Regions from separate parts of the Exiguobacterium sp. FD-YE-25-4 genome, predicted to be linked through region 1. Evidence: predicted binding sites of a transcription regulator. Region 1 holds the regulator's gene; the other holds the start of a gene.
What was found. Region 1 encodes LexA, which represses DNA repair genes until DNA is damaged. Its sites were predicted from a motif close to CGAACATATGTTCG; they were not measured.

Region 1 (7,714 bases):
GCTTTTGGCTGCAGGTCTTGATGGAATCGAGAAAGAAATGGCGGCTCCGAAGCCGATCGATAGCAACATCTACGTCATGGACAAGCCAGAACGTGTTGCTAACGGGATTGACGACCTTCCGGCTACGCTCTTCGACGCGCTCGAAGTACTCCGTACCGACAAAGTCGTCATGGAATCACTCGGTGAACATATCGGTGAGCACTTCCTCGAGTTGAAAGAAATCGAGTGGGATATGTTCCGTACGCAAGTGACAGAGTGGGAACGCGATCAGTACATGACGCTCTACTAAGTCGACTAATAAGGGATATTCCCTTTAAAATCAGAGTCCTGAACGAGTCTTCGTATGAAGTGCTCATTCAGGACTCTTTTTCTATAATTCGCTTCAACTAATCAATATAATGAGGGAGAATGTATATCACTATAAATGTAATGGAATGGGATAGGGGGACGAGAAGTGGCAACACCATTAAAAGACGTGTATGATGAGACCTTTTTGTTGGAATTTGGACGACGTATTCAAACCGTGTATCCGTCATTTGACGTACAGGCTTTTATCGCATCAATCATAGATGAATCGTGGGAAGCGTTGGCACTCAAAGGGCGTACTCGACGTATTTCGATAAAACTCGGTCAGTATTTGCCACAGGATTACGAATCAGCTTTGGACGTATTGGTTGAAATTGCAGATGACTGCGTCGGCTTTCCTTATTTGTTTTTCCCGGACTTTGTAGCGGTGTATGGACAGGCAGAAGAGCATTGGGAACGCTCGATGTCAGCGCTCGAACTCTTCACGCAGAAGTCGTCTTCTGAATTCGCCATCAGACCTTTTTTGTTGCGGGATCCAACGCGTGTGATGCACCAAATGACAGCTTGGGCCATTCATCCGAACGAACATGTTCGGCGTTTGGCGAGTGAGGGTTGTCGTCCTCGCCTTCCGTGGGCGGAATCGTTACCGATGTTCAAAGAAGACCCAGCTCCAGTGTTGGAGATCCTAGAGTTGTTAAAAGAAGATCCATCATTATATGTGAGAAAAAGTGTCGCTAACAACCTCAACGATATCTCGAAAGATCACCCAGAAGCTGTACTCGCAGTCTCGCGACGATGGCAGGGCGAGCATCCTCATACCGATTGGATCATTAGGCACGGATGCCGGACACTGATCAAGTCAGCCCATCCTGACGCGTTAACGATATTCGGTTATACGCAGGAAACAAATTTAACCGTCGACGCATCGATTTCTATACATCCGAACGTGATCCGCATAGGGGAGGCGTGCGAGATTGAGTACGATGTGTCCATTCGTCCAGGGGATGCTGCTTATATTCGTATCGAATACGCGATTGAGTTTATAAAGGCCAACGGGAAAGCGAGTCGTAAAGCATTCCTGCTAGCGAATAGAACCGTCGCTGGGGGTGCGCGACTTGCAGCGACCAGAGTGCACGACTGGTCAGATTTGACGACCCGTCGGCATTATCCAGGGGAGCATCGTGTCGTCTTGTTGGTAAATGGACGAGAAGTGGCTGAACATCATGTCATGTTGCATAAAAGTTATTGAACTTCCATATAATAAACGGTTCAAAAAAGGGCAACCCTGTCTATTTAGACGGGTTGCCCTTTTTTAGCGTATAACATAACGATCTGGTTAAAACGCACGTTTGAAGAACGTGGACGCATAGTCGAGCGTCGTATGTAGCGTCGTCGCGAAAACGAGTCCGAAGAAGCATGCTGCCCCGTTCAGGTCGAGCCACGATCTGACAGCTTCCTCATACGGCGTGACCGTGAGCAGAAGCGTGAGCGGGAAACCGAGATAGATGACCCGGATCAGATCGCTCAAGAGCGGAAAATGCGAGAATAACGACCGATGGGGCATAATCTTCACATAAGGGAGCCAAAAGCCCCGAAGCGGTCCCCATCGATAATAGGCGTCCGACTTCAAATCGAGATCCGGGGAGAGCCAGAACGTCCCGATGAGGGCGCCAAGCAAGAACACGGTCGGAACATCGATGTCAATAAAAGGCGTGGCAATCGCAAGAGCACCGATTGCCACGAGATTCGTACGGGTATGTGTCTTGCCACTAGCCATTAGTGAATCGTGCGGTATACACCGATGACCTTCCCTAAAATCGACACGTTATCGAAATACATCGCTTCGAGCTCGTCGTTCTCCGGCTGGAGGCGAACTTTCGAAGCTTCTTTATAAATCCGCTTCACGGTCGCTTCACCTTCATCCGTCATGGCGACGACAATCTCTCCATTGTCGGCCGTGTTCTGTTGACGGACGAGGACGCGGTCCCCATCCAAGATCCCCGCGTTAATCATCGAGTCTCCTGAGACAGAGAGCATGTAGACGTTGTCGGAACCGACGACGTGAGCCGGGAGCGGGAAGTGTTCTTCCACGTTCTCGATGGCCGTGATCGGCGTACCGGCTGTGACTTTCCCGATGACCGGCACGTACATGACGGCATCGTGGTCTTCGACGACGGACATCTCTTCATCCAAAATCTCGATGGCGCGTGGCTTCGTCTTATCACGTCGAATCAATCCACGCTTCTCAAGACGGTCCAAGTGACCGTGTACAGTCGAGCTCGATGCGAGCCCGACAGCCTCGCCAATTTCGCGGACCGAAGGGGGATACCCTTTCGCCCGAACCTCGGCTTTTATAAAATCAAGAATCTGTTGTTGTCTTGCTGACATTTTTTTCAATGGATTTCACCTCGATTATGTCGAATAACCTGCGAACGCATCCTATTCTTTATGGGTTTAGTTTAACACAAGAACACATGAGCGCACAAACATTCGTTCGTTTTTTTCTGCTTGACCGAACAGAAGTTCTTGTTTTATGATGAGAACAGATAAACGAACAGACGTTCTCGAGAACGTGTATTCTTATTCCCAGGAGGCAATGATTATGAGAGACACAATCAATGGAATCATCTTAGTCGGCATGTTGGCATTCGGTATGTTCGTATTTTTCGCGGTCGGAGAGCTTCGTGACAACGAAGCGGTCGTCGTGACCGAACAAAAAGTCGAACACAGTATTGAAGAAGAAGTCGCCTTGACAGAGGCGGAGACGCTCGAAGCGCATATTCTCGCTAAACGGGATGAGAAAAAAGACGACAAGACGACGTGGTTCGCCGCCGAATAATCGTTTCTGATTGCGAACATCCCTTCATCCTGTGTATCGTAGAGGGCGAATGGAAAGAAAGGAAGTGACGCGATGCGAGTCGTCATTTATTGTCGCGTATCGACGAACAAGTCCACCCAAGAGACGTCGCTCAGTCGTCAGGCGGACGAATTGAAGCAGATGGCGAGACGTCTTGATGCTGAGGTTGTCGATGTGATCAGTGAACAAGAGAGCGGGTATGAGGTCAATCGGGCGGGACTGCTCGATCTATTGGAGCACGTCTCGACGTCTGATCTCGATGCCGTGCTCGTGAGCGATGACAGCCGTCTCGGACGGGGAAATGCAAAAATCGCTATCTTGCATACGCTCATGAAACATAACGTGCGCTTGTTGACGATGCAGTCGTCCGATGAATATATCGTCTCCGACGCCGAGAAGATGGTGCTCGAAATCGTCAGTGTCGTCGAAGAGTATCAACGCAAGATCCATAACGCTAAAATTTCACGCGGAATGCGTCGGGCGGTCGCGAACGGATTTAATCCGCATCGGAATATCCAGCACCATGACCAGGGCGGCCGGAGCCGAATCGAAGTTCCGATTGAAGAAATCGTCCAATTGCGTGAACGTGGACTCACGTTCGCTGAAATTGCCGCCACCCTCCGCGGTTTTGGTTATGAGGTATCGAAAGCGACCGTGAACCGGCGCTACTTGGAGCACGTGTCGGTACCAGAAACTTGATTCCTGCTCGCTGATTTTGTACAGTAGAAGGACAAATTCAGTAGAGAGGGGGCGAGCCCGATGCTAGCACCTGAACAGTTGGAGCGAATCAATTTCCTCGCCAACAAAGCAAAGACAGATGGTCTGTCACCACAAGAGATGGACGAGCAGCAAGCGCTGCGCCAACAATATTTGCAAGCGTTCCGCCAATCATTCAAATCACAGATGATGGGAATGAAGGTCGTCGATCCGGAAGGAAACGACGTAACGCCAGAAAAATTAAAAGATGAGCAGGAACGTTACCGCTCAGAATGACCATGAATGCACATCCTATTTCATATAGGATGTGCATGTTTGTTATACGCGAACGTTGATCAGGGGGACTCATTGATGCGTTTTCAAACGAAAGGAAGTAAACGATTCCATTTAATGTGTTATACTAATTAATTAGTTGTGACACACGAATGAGTGTGCTAAAATATGACGGGTAGAAACTTTGTTAACAACAGAGAGGATGAAATTAGTGGAAACAACTACTAAAGAATTATTAGCGATTAACTCGATTCGGACGCTCTCAATCGATGCGGTCCAAAAAGCGAACTCAGGTCACCCGGGTATGCCGATGGGTGCGGCTCCGATGGCGTTCACACTTTGGACGGACAAAATGCGTCACAACCCGAAAAACCCGAACTGGTTCAACCGTGATCGGTTCGTCCTTTCAGCGGGACACGGTTCGATGCTCTTGTACTCGCTTCTTCACTTATCTGGTTACGATCTCTCAATGGACGATCTCAAATCGTTCCGCCAAATGGATTCGAAAACGCCTGGGCATCCAGAGTACCGTCACACGGCAGGTGTCGACGCGACGACTGGACCGCTCGGACAAGGGATTGCCATGGCTGTCGGGATGGCAATGGCAGAGAAACATTTGGAAGCGACGTACAACCGCGATGAGTTCAAAGTGGTTGACCACTTCACATACGGGATTTGCGGAGACGGTGACTTGATGGAAGGCGTATCGGCAGAAGCTGCTTCGCTCGCTGGTCACTTGAAACTTGGCAAACTCGTCGTCCTTTACGATTCAAATGATATCTCGCTTGACGGCGACCTTCACAAATCGTTCTCGGAAAGCGTTGAAGATCGTTTCAACGCCTACGGTTGGCAAGTGATCCGTGTCGAAGATGGTACGGATATCGATACGATCGCGAAAGCAATCGACGAAGCGAAAGCAGAAACGTCGAAACCGACCCTCATCGAAGTGAAGACGGTTATCGGCTTCGGTTCACCGAACAAGTCAGGCAAATCGGCATCACACGGTGCACCACTCGGCGAAGCTGAAATTGAGCTCACGAAGCAGTTCTACAAGTGGGAAGGCGAGAACTTCTACGTACCGAACGAAGTATACGACTTGTTCAACGATAAAGTCGTTGAGCCAGGCGCGAAGCATGAAGCGGACTGGAACGAACTCGTTGAAGCTTACAAGTCAGCACACCCTGAACTTGGTGCCCAGTTCGAGCGTGCGATGAACAACGAGCTCCCAGAAGGTTGGGACAGCGAATTGCCGACGTTCGAAATCGGTTCGAAAAAAGCGACTCGTCAAACGAGCGGTGAAGTATTGAACGCGATCGCCAAAGCGGTTCCGACTCTCTTCGGAGGCTCGGCTGACCTCGCTGGTTCGAACAACACGATGATCAAAGGCGCTGCGGACTTCGATGAAGATCCAGCCGGCCGCAACATCTGGTTCGGAGTCCGTGAATTCGCGATGGCAGCAGCCGTCAACGGGATGGCGCTCCACGGTGGGGTTCTCCCATACGGCGCGACGTTCTTCGTCTTCTCGGATTACCTTCGCCCGGCCGTTCGACTTGCTGCGCTCATGGGAATCCCATCAACGTTCGTCTTGACACACGATTCAATCGCGGTCGGCGAAGATGGCCCGACCCACGAACCGGTCGAGCACTTGATGAGCTTCCGTGCGATGCCAAACTTGTCTGTTCTCCGTCCGGCTGACGGAAAAGAGACGATTGCGGCTTGGAAGCAAGCAATCACAACGAAATCATCACCGTCACTTCTCGTCTTGACGCGTCAAGCGTTGCCAGAACTCGAGGGCACGTCGATTGAAGAAGCGGCCAAAGGTGGCTACGTCGTCGCCGGTAACTCGAGCGAGGCGGACGTCCTCCTTCTCGGTACAGGTTCTGAAGTACACGTCCTCGTCGAAGCTCGCGAAGCACTCGCGGCTGAAGGCGTGAACGCGGCTGTCGTCTCGATGCCTTCTTGGGAATTGTTCGAAGCGCAATCGGCAGAGTATAAAGAATCGGTCCTTCCGTCGTCGATCACGAAACGTGTCTCGCTCGAAGCGGGCGCGACGCTCGGTTGGTACAAATACGTCGGTTTCGGCGGAAAAGTACTCGGCATCGACAAGTTCGGCGCTTCTGCTCCTGGGGATCTCCTCATGAAAGAATACGGCATGTCTGTCGACAACGTCGTCGCAGCTGTCAAATCACTTTAATCGCATGTTGTCAGTGGTGGCCCGGAGGTTTTGGGTCACCACTTTTTTTTCAGACGACTAGCGAATTAGCGTAATATAGTGTATAGTAAAAAACGATGTTTCATATGGTAGAGGAGGTTAAGCCTTGAGTACATTATTCTGGATTCTTCTTATCGTGGCAGCACTAATCGGGGGTATTGCGATCGGTTTCTTTATCGCTCGTAAATACATGATGAACTACCTCGAACAGAACCCACCGATCAACGAAGATATGATTCGTACATTGATGATGCAAATGGGTCAAAAGCCGTCACAGAAGAAAGTCAACCAAGTGATGCGCGCCATGAACGTTCAAATGAAGAACGAAAAGAAATAAACTCGATTGACCGAAGCACTTTGCGCCCGCAAAGTGCTTTTTTCATCCAGTTTTTGTTAGACAATCGAACAAACTTTCGCTAATCTAATAGAATAGTCTGAATTCAAGACAACATAGGGGGTGTTTCCAATTCGTGTATTCAAACAACTAGCTTGGTTCTTCAAGCTCGAGTGGCGGACGTATGCGCTCGGCATCGTCTTACTCATGTTCGTCGCGGCGCTCGAACTTATACCGCCGCGCATCATCGGACGAATCGTCGATGAAATCAACCGGGGAACGCTTGGAACAGATTTATTATGGATGTTGCTCGGCGGGCTCGCGGCCGTCGGGATCGGGAACTATGTGGCCCGTTTCTTCTGGCGATACTTCATCTTCGGGGCTTCGATTCGCCTCGGTCGGATGTTGCGGAGTCAGCTCTATCGTCATTTCACCGATTTAGATCAACGGTTTTATAAGAAGTCGCGGGTCGGGGATTTGATGGCCCATGCGACAAACGATGTCCAAGCCGTCTCGACGACGGCGGGTGCGGGGATTTTGACACTCGTCGATAGCATCACTATGGGAACGTTCGTCATTATCACGATGGTGACGACCATCAGTTGGAAGTTGACGGTCGTGGCATTGTTGCCGCTGCCAATCATGGTCGCGTTGACGACGCGATACGGCAAACTCTTACATAATCGGTTCGGGGTCGCCCAAGCGGCGTTCTCTGAACTGAACGATAAAGTCCAAGAGAGCGTCAGCGGTGTCCGGGTGTTGAAGTCGACCGGGGAAGTCGGCCGCGACGTCGACTCGTTCGAGAAGCTATCCGACGAAGTCATGGCGAAAAACGTACGTGTCGCGAAAATCGACGCCTTGTACGACCCGACCATCTTCGGGATTGTCGGCCTCTCGTATATCTTGTCGATCGGTTATGGCGCGTATTTGATTGAACAAGGAGAGCTGACCATCGGACAGATCGTTAGTTTCACCGCCTATCTCGGCTTGCTCACGTGGCCGATGCTCGCTTTCG
Region 2 (7,714 bases), 410 kb from region 1:
CCGATGCGTTCGACTCCTTTTCAACTCACCATAAATTCAATAAATCCGCCACAATCGCATCACTGCCGTCTTGGAACATGAACAAGCCGAGTGCAATCAACAACCCTCCGATGACGAGAGTGCCGAACCGCATGAGTCCGCTCGTGTTCTTTTTGAATAGACCGCGAATCACGAGCCCTCCACCAATCAATAGCATCAAGAAATACCAAAACCCCATAGCCATTCCTCCTCCGCCTGTAGTTGAATCTAGTTTACATAAATTTTCCAATACATACTGTAGGGCGCGGGACTGATTTAATCTCAGCCCAAGACGGGTACAGTACCTCTATGTGTAAACAAAGGGGAGAGTGACCACTATGCGGAAAACCATCGTCATCGCGGGGGCGAGCGGCTATATCGGCTCGAACGTGATGGACCATTTAAAAGAAGAATATGACATCATCGCCTTGTCCCGCTCGACGAAAAACAAGGAAGACGAGGACCACATCACGTGGCGGTCGTGCGATTTGTTCTCGTATGAACAGACGCGTGAGGCGTGCGAGGGGGCGGACTACGCCATGTTCCTCGTCCACTCGATGATTCCGGACGGCGGGCTGACGCAGGCAACGTTCGAAGACATGGACGCGCTCATCGCCGATAACTTCGCCCGGGCGACAAAAGCGAACGACATCGAACAAATCGTCTACTTGAGCGGGATCATTCCGAAAGAGTCGAAGACGTTGTCACGTCACTTGAAGAGCCGGCTCGAGGTCGAACGGATTCTTGGTGGACAAGGGGTGCCGGTGACGACGATTCGGGCCGGGCTCATCATCGGTCCAGAAGGCTCGTCGTTCCCGATTCTCGCGAAACTCGTCAAACGGTTGCCGGTCATGATTCTCCCGAACTGGACGAAGACGGAGACGCATCCAATCGATTTGCGTGAAGCCGTCCAGGCCCTCATCTCCGTCGTCGGCGCCGAGGCGCTGTACGACCATCATATCGATATCGGGGGTCCGGAAGTGATGACGTATCGGAAGATGATTGAAGATACGGCTGACGTCATGGGTAAACGTCGCGTCATGATCGACTTCCCGTTCCCGACGATCAAACTGTCCCGATTGTGGGTCATGGCCGTGACGGGTGAGCCGAAAGATACCGTCTATCCGCTCGTCGAGAGCATGGGCCACGCCATGGTCGCGAAAGACACGACCGGCGTCAAGCAAGGTGAGATCCCGTTCAAGGAAGCGGTCGAGCACGCGCTCGAGGAAGAAGAGAAACAGAAGTCAGGTGGCGGCAAGAAGAAAAAAGCGCCGCAACAGTATACTGTCCGCTCGATTCAACGGTTCGGCCTGCCTGAGAACAAGTCGGCGCTTTGGATGGCCGACACGTATTTTGAGTGGCTCGGCCGGCTCGCGTATCCGCTCATCCAGACGACAAAAGAAGACGATGACTGGGAGATTTCGTTGCTTCGTCCATCACTCGTCGCGCTCCACCTGTCGCTCGAGGACGAGGCGACGGACGACATGGCGTCCTATTCAATCGACGGCGGCTTGTTCGCGAAGTTGAGTGAGGATGACAAGACCGGCCGGCTCGAGTTCAGACGGCTCCCGGAGTCGGAAGAAGGGCTCGTCGCCATCCATGAGTTCGTGCCGGCGCTGCCGTGGTGGTTCTATACGAAGACGCAGGCGAAAGCCCACCTCGTCGTCATGTGGCTGTTCGGCCGTCACGTCCGTCTGCTCGGGGAAGATGCGGACGAGGGCGACCAAGTCGTTGAGGCACCAGCGAACTAACGAAGACGCATCCATCGCGATGCGTCTTTGTTTTGTCGATTATGTTAACGTTTTGCCGGAGTCGTTTACAAAGGGCAGGGACAGGCGTACACTGAACTCGTTTTCGACATAATGGAAAGAAGGAATGCAAGAATGGACAACTTCATGACATCACGCCAAGGATGGCAGAAAGACATCTCGGCCGGGATCACTGTCGGGGTCGTCGCCGTGCCGCTCGCGATGGCGTTTGCGATCGCCTCAGGTGTCGGACCGGTGTACGGCCTGTACACGGCCATCATCGCTGGGATTCTCGTCAGCCTGTTCGGGGGCTCGACGTTCCAAATCGCCGGACCGACCGGCGCCTTCATTCCGATCGTCTCGGGCGTCATGCTCGCGCACGGCTATGAAGGATTGCTCGTGACCACGTTCCTCGCTGGGATTCTGTTGTTCCTCATGAGCGTGCTCCGCGTCGGACGGCTCATTCGCTTCATGCCGCGCGCTGTCACGATCGGGTTCACGGCCGGGATCGCCGTCGTCATCTTCGTCGACCAGCTCGACGAACTGTTCGGCATCTCGTTTCAGAAGGCGCCGCACTTCCACGAGAATTTACTGAAGCTCGTGACGTCGTTGAATGAAGCGAGCTTATGGCCTGTCTTCATTGCCGCCATCGGTTTCATGACGCTCTGGCTCGTACCGAAACTGCCCGTGAAATTGCCGCTGTTATTGATGGCGATGCTCGTGCCGACGTTCGTCAGTCTCGTCGTCCCAGGGGAAGTCGCGACGATCGGAAGTGCCTATGGCGGCATCCCGAGCGGACTGCCTGAGTTTAACTGGCTCGCGATTGACCTCGATTTGATTGCGACGCTGTTGCCATCGGCGTTCGCGATCGCCTTCCTCGGGGCGCTCGAGTCGTTGTTGTCGGGTGCGGTCGCGGACGGTATGGCCGGAACGAAGATGAACCCGGACAAGGAACTGTTCGGGCAAGGGCTCGCCAACGTCGTCGTCCCGTTCTTCGGCGGGATCCCGGCGACCGGCGCCATCGCCCGGACGGCGACGAACATTCAAGCCGGGGCCGTCAGCCGCCGTTCCGGCGTCATCCACGGGTTGACGGTGCTCCTCGCCGTGCTCGTGTTGGCACCGCTCGCGAGCTATGTCCCGCTGGCCGCACTCGCCCCAATCTTGATGCGCGTCGCTTGGAACATGTCGGAGCGGCATCACGTCTTCGAGATGATCAAGCATCGGTCGGCCGAATCGCTCGTCCTGCTGATCACGCTCGGGCTGACCGTGTTCGTCGATCTCGTCGTCGCCGTCGAGGTCGGGGTCATCTGTGCGCTCGCCTTGTTCGCGAAACGGATGGCCGATACGATCGACGTCCGCGAACAGACGGAACGGTACGTGACGCGCGACGGCCAAGTCGTCTTCAGCGTCGAGGGACCGCTCTTCTTCGGGGCGATCGAGATGTTCGAGCACGTGTTGCATCATATCCATGACGAGCCTGACGTGTTCATCTTCAACTTCCACCGCTGTCCGGTCATCGATGTGACGGCCGTCGAAGAGATTCGCCGCGTCGTCCGCGAGTTGAAAGCGGCCGACCGTCGTGTCGTCTTCGCGCACTTGTCGACACCGGTGCGCCAGACGCTCGCACATTACGGCGTCCTCGACCACGTCGACACGTTCGAGACGACGCAGGAAGCGATTGACGCGTCTTAACGGACGGACAGAATCTGACCGAACGGGATGCGGCGCACGTCCGTGTCGAACAACTCGACTTCACGCTCGGCGTAATAGATGGCGTGGACGTAACCGCGCATGACGTGGGTCATACCGTTGTCGAACAGCGTCAGCTCGACGGCATCACCTTCCCGGATGGCGCGTTCGAGCTCGGTCTGCCACAAGTAGAGCAACTGCTCATCCAAGTCGGGCAGCTCGATCTTTTGGACGTGGGCATAATATTTCTTTAGCAGCGCCACGTGCTCGGGCATGAGGAACGGGATCCATTTTAATTCACCGCGGTCTTTGTAGCGGGTTTGGCTCATGACGATTCACCTCCTTGTTTATGTCCGCCGATGAGGCGTTGCCGCGTCCGGAGCGGACTGTCTTTCAGTAAACTCGATGCTGGGCGGATCGTGCCGCGGCCGAAGCGGACGTTCAAGCGATCGACGAGGTCGAGGAAGTCGAAGCGGCGCGCCCGGGCCCACTCGTCCTCGAAGAACGACAGCTGAACGTGGTCACTCCGAGGCTCGAGCTTGCCGAGGGCGACCGAGACGTAACGGACCGCCTCCGTCTCATCCCACGCGTCGAGGAAGAGCGTCAACAACACCGGCAAGAACTCGCGCTCGTCCGCTGTGAAGCGGGCGAGTTTTTTTTGTTTGCTGAACCCGCGCCGCTCGCTCGTCCGGGTGTAGCGGACGCCGAGATGGACGCTCCCGCCGACGAGTCCGGCCTGTCGCGTCCGCATCCCGACCTCGACCGCAATCGCCTGCAGGACGAGCCGGATGGCTGCGTACGTCGCATAGTCCTTCATGAGCGTGATGCCGTGGCCGATCGTCCGGGGCCGCTGCCGCTTCGCCCCGAACAGGGAGCTCGGCGGGAGGATCGTCGGCGACTCGTCGATGCCCCAGGCGTGATGCCACAGCTCGGCGCCGATGACGCCGAACTTCTCATGGAGCGTCTCGAGCGGATAGCGGGCGAGGTCACCGATCGTCTCGATGCCGAGCCGCCGGAGATGGACTTCCATCTTCGCCCCGACGCCCCACATCTTGCCGATCGGGGCCGGGTGGATCAACTTCTCGACGTCGTGGAGGAAATAGCTGGCGACACCTGTCTTCTTCCCATGCAGGTCGAGGACGAGCTTGGCGAGGACGTTGTTCGGTCCGATGCCGATTGTGACCGGGATGCCGGTGTAGCGGAACACGGTCGATCGGATGAGGCGGGCGACGTGCGCATCGTTCCCGAACAGCCGCTCCGTCCCGGTCAAGTCGACGAGCGTCTCGTCGACCGAGTAGACGCGGATCGCCTCGGGGGGTGCGAACTGGTGCAAGATGTGGACGATTTGGACGGACACGTTCAAATAGTGGCTCATCCGGGCCTCGGCGTAGATGACGTGCCGTCGTTCGTGCCACGGCAACCGGTCGATGTGGAACCGTCTAGAGCCGGTCTTGATGCCGAGCTGCTTCATCGGCGGCGTCGCGGCGAGGACGAGGGCGCCGTAGTCCTGCAGGTTCGATAAGACGACGAGCTTTGTCTTGTACGGGTTCAACTTGCGGGCGGCGCACTCGCAACTGGCATAGAACGAGACGCTGTCGATACAAAAAATCCGACGTCGCATAGCCACCTCTCCTTTTTTACGAACAAGCGTTCTGTTTTTCTCATCGTATCACGGTCTCACGCCGTCTCAAATAGAAAAATGAAAACAAATTTTGAAAAGAGTTAAAAAAAGGATAGATGGTGAATGAAATTCCATCTTTTTGGAATTTACCGAAATAATAAAGCGAGGCGGAAACAAAATCCGGTATAATGGGAGGGTAGCTAGACAAATATGGTTTCGGACGATGGAGGCTATCCTGTGATTGATTTTGTGAAGCAATTGACCAATGATCAGGCACGACGATTGAAAACCTATAAGAAACAAGTCGAACGCATCAACGCGTACGAAGAAACGATGCGCGCCTTAGACGATGAGGCGCTTCGCCAGTACGCGCTCGAACTGAAACAGCGGCTCACGGACGGTGCGGACGTCCGCGCCATCACGGAGGAAGGGTTCGCCCTCGTCCGCGAGGCATCCGTCCGGACGATCGGGCTCCGTCACTATGACGTCCAGCTCATCGGCGGTCTTGCGCTGCTCGAAGGAAATATCGCCGAGATGCCGACCGGGGAAGGGAAGACGCTCGTCGCGGCTCTCCCGGCGTTCGTCAAGGCGCTCGAAGGGAAAGGCGTCCATGTCATCACGGTAAACGACTATTTGGCGATGCGTGACGCCGAACAGATCGGCAAGATTCATACGTTTCTCGGGCTCACGGTTGGACTGAACGTCCCGGAGATGGAGCTCGCTGACAAACAGGCGGCGTATGCGGCCGACATTACATACGGGGTCGGGACCGAGTTCGGGTTCGACTATCTTCGGGACCACTTGGTCGGCTCGCCGGAAGAACGGGTCCAGCGTCCGTTCCATTTCGCGCTGCTCGATGAAGTCGACAGCGTCTTGATCGACGAGGCGAAGACGCCGCTCATCATTGCCCAGAAGGACGAGTCGCACGTCCGCTTGAAACGTCTCGCCCAAACCGTGTTCGGCCAATTGACGGAAGACGACTATACGGTCGACCTCGAGGCGCGCGCCGTCATGTTCTCGGACAAAGGTATCGAGAAAATCGAGGCGTTGTTCTCGGTCGACAACTTGTTTTCCGCCGAGCACCACGTCTTGTATCACTACATGATGCAGGCGCTCCGGGCGAACGTGTTGTTCGAGCGGGACGTCGACTATATCGTCCAAGAAGGCAAAATCGAGTTGATCGACTTGTTCACGGGTCGGGTCATGGAAGGCAGGAGCTTGTCGGAAGGCCTCCATCAGGCGCTCGAGGCGAAAGAACAGATCGACATCACCGAAGAGAACAAGACGACGGCCGAGATCACGATTCAACACTACTTCCGGATGTACCCGCTCCTCGGCGGCATGACCGGGACGGCGCAGACGTCACGTGAAGAGTTCATGAAGACGTATCAGATGGACGTCGTCCAAGTGCCGACGAACCGGCCGAAGAAGCGCCAGGACCTGCCGGACCGCGTCTTTGATACGATTGCCCATAAATATGCGGCGGTCGGTCAAGAGGTCGCGGCCATCCACGCGACGGGACAACCGATTTTGATCGGGACGACGTCGATCGCCCAGTCGGAGGCCGTCAGCGAGCAGCTTCAAAAACAAGGCATCGCGCATGAACTGTTGAACGCGAAGACGGTCGCCCAAGAAGCCGAGATTATCGCTGAGGCGGGACGGCTCGGTCACGTGACGATCGCGACGAACATGGCCGGACGCGGGACCGACATCGTCTTAGACGAGACGGCACGCGAACAGGGCGGCTTGTATGTCATCGGGACGGAACGGCACGAATCGCTCCGCGTCGACAATCAGCTCCGCGGACGGTCGGGACGTCAAGGCGACCCGGGCATGTCACGTTTCTTCGTCTCGCTCGAGGACGACCTCGTCAAACGGTACGCCGCCGAACGGTTGAAACGTGTCGAGCACAAACTGACGCCGGACGAACACGGAGAAGTCCGCCATAAAGAAGCGGGCGACATCATCGAATACGCCCAGACGACGATCGAAGGTGTCGGCGTGTCGGTCCGTGACTACATGTTCAAGCTCGACGATGTCTTGAACGAGCAGCGCCGCATCATCTATACGATTCGCGATGAGGCGGTCGACGCCAATGCGACGGCCATCTTGAACAACGTGCTCGCGATGATGCGCCTCGCGCTCAACGAGACGCTCGACCGTCATATCGCGGCCGACCTCGTCCCGGAAGAGTGGGCGACGGACGCGCTCATCGAGGACTATCTCTATTTGACGCAACAGGCGCCGACGTGGGATGACACGGTCGGGGACAAAGAAGAGTTGAAACAAGCGGTCGCCCCATGGATCGACGGCATCGTCGCGACGGCAGAACAGCGGATCGAGGGTTACCCGGAAGTCATCGCCTTCGCGCGGCAACAACTGCTCAACCATCTCGATATCCGCTGGACGAACCATTTGACGACGATGAACGCCTTGAAAGAAGGCATCGGGCTCCGCAGCTATGGCCAGGAAGACCCGAGCCGTCAGTTCGGCAAGGAAGGACTCGAGATCTTCCAAGAGACGTATCTCGATATCGCCCGCGACGTGACGATTCAACTGTGCCAGCTAGATCTATACTTTGCGCAACGGGAAGAGGAGGGGCTGTGACATGTTCGGACTATTGAAACGAAAGAAAATC

Region 2: a site for LexA is predicted at 5,096-5,109, ahead of AC13H5_RS10575 (Y-family DNA polymerase). Genes of this name have one in related genera too.

The regions. Positions count from the first base shown of each region.
Region 1 covers NZ_CM168041.1:1,644,722-1,652,435, reverse strand. The annotation lists gene glnA (type I glutamate--ammonia ligase) at 1-289, shown strand, start outside; gene AC13H5_RS08540 (DNA alkylation repair protein) at 455-1,555, shown strand; gene AC13H5_RS08535 (metal-binding protein) at 1,643-2,083, opposite strand; gene lexA (transcriptional repressor LexA) at 2,083-2,703, opposite strand; gene AC13H5_RS08525 (hypothetical protein) at 2,909-3,145, shown strand; gene AC13H5_RS08520 (YneB family resolvase-like protein) at 3,218-3,862, shown strand; gene AC13H5_RS08515 (DUF896 domain-containing protein) at 3,923-4,156, shown strand; gene tkt (transketolase) at 4,356-6,347, shown strand; gene AC13H5_RS08505 (YneF family protein) at 6,472-6,702, shown strand; gene AC13H5_RS08500 (ABC transporter transmembrane domain-containing protein) at 6,832-7,714, shown strand, end outside.
Region 2 covers NZ_CM168041.1:2,050,713-2,058,426, reverse strand. The annotation lists gene AC13H5_RS10595 (hypothetical protein) at 26-217, opposite strand; gene AC13H5_RS10590 (NAD-dependent epimerase/dehydratase family protein) at 357-1,769, shown strand; gene AC13H5_RS10585 (SulP family inorganic anion transporter) at 1,902-3,458, shown strand; gene AC13H5_RS10580 (YolD-like family protein) at 3,455-3,784, opposite strand; gene AC13H5_RS10575 (Y-family DNA polymerase) at 3,781-5,076, opposite strand; gene secA2 (accessory Sec system translocase SecA2) at 5,314-7,683, shown strand; gene AC13H5_RS10565 (SLAP domain-containing protein) at 7,685-7,714, shown strand, end outside.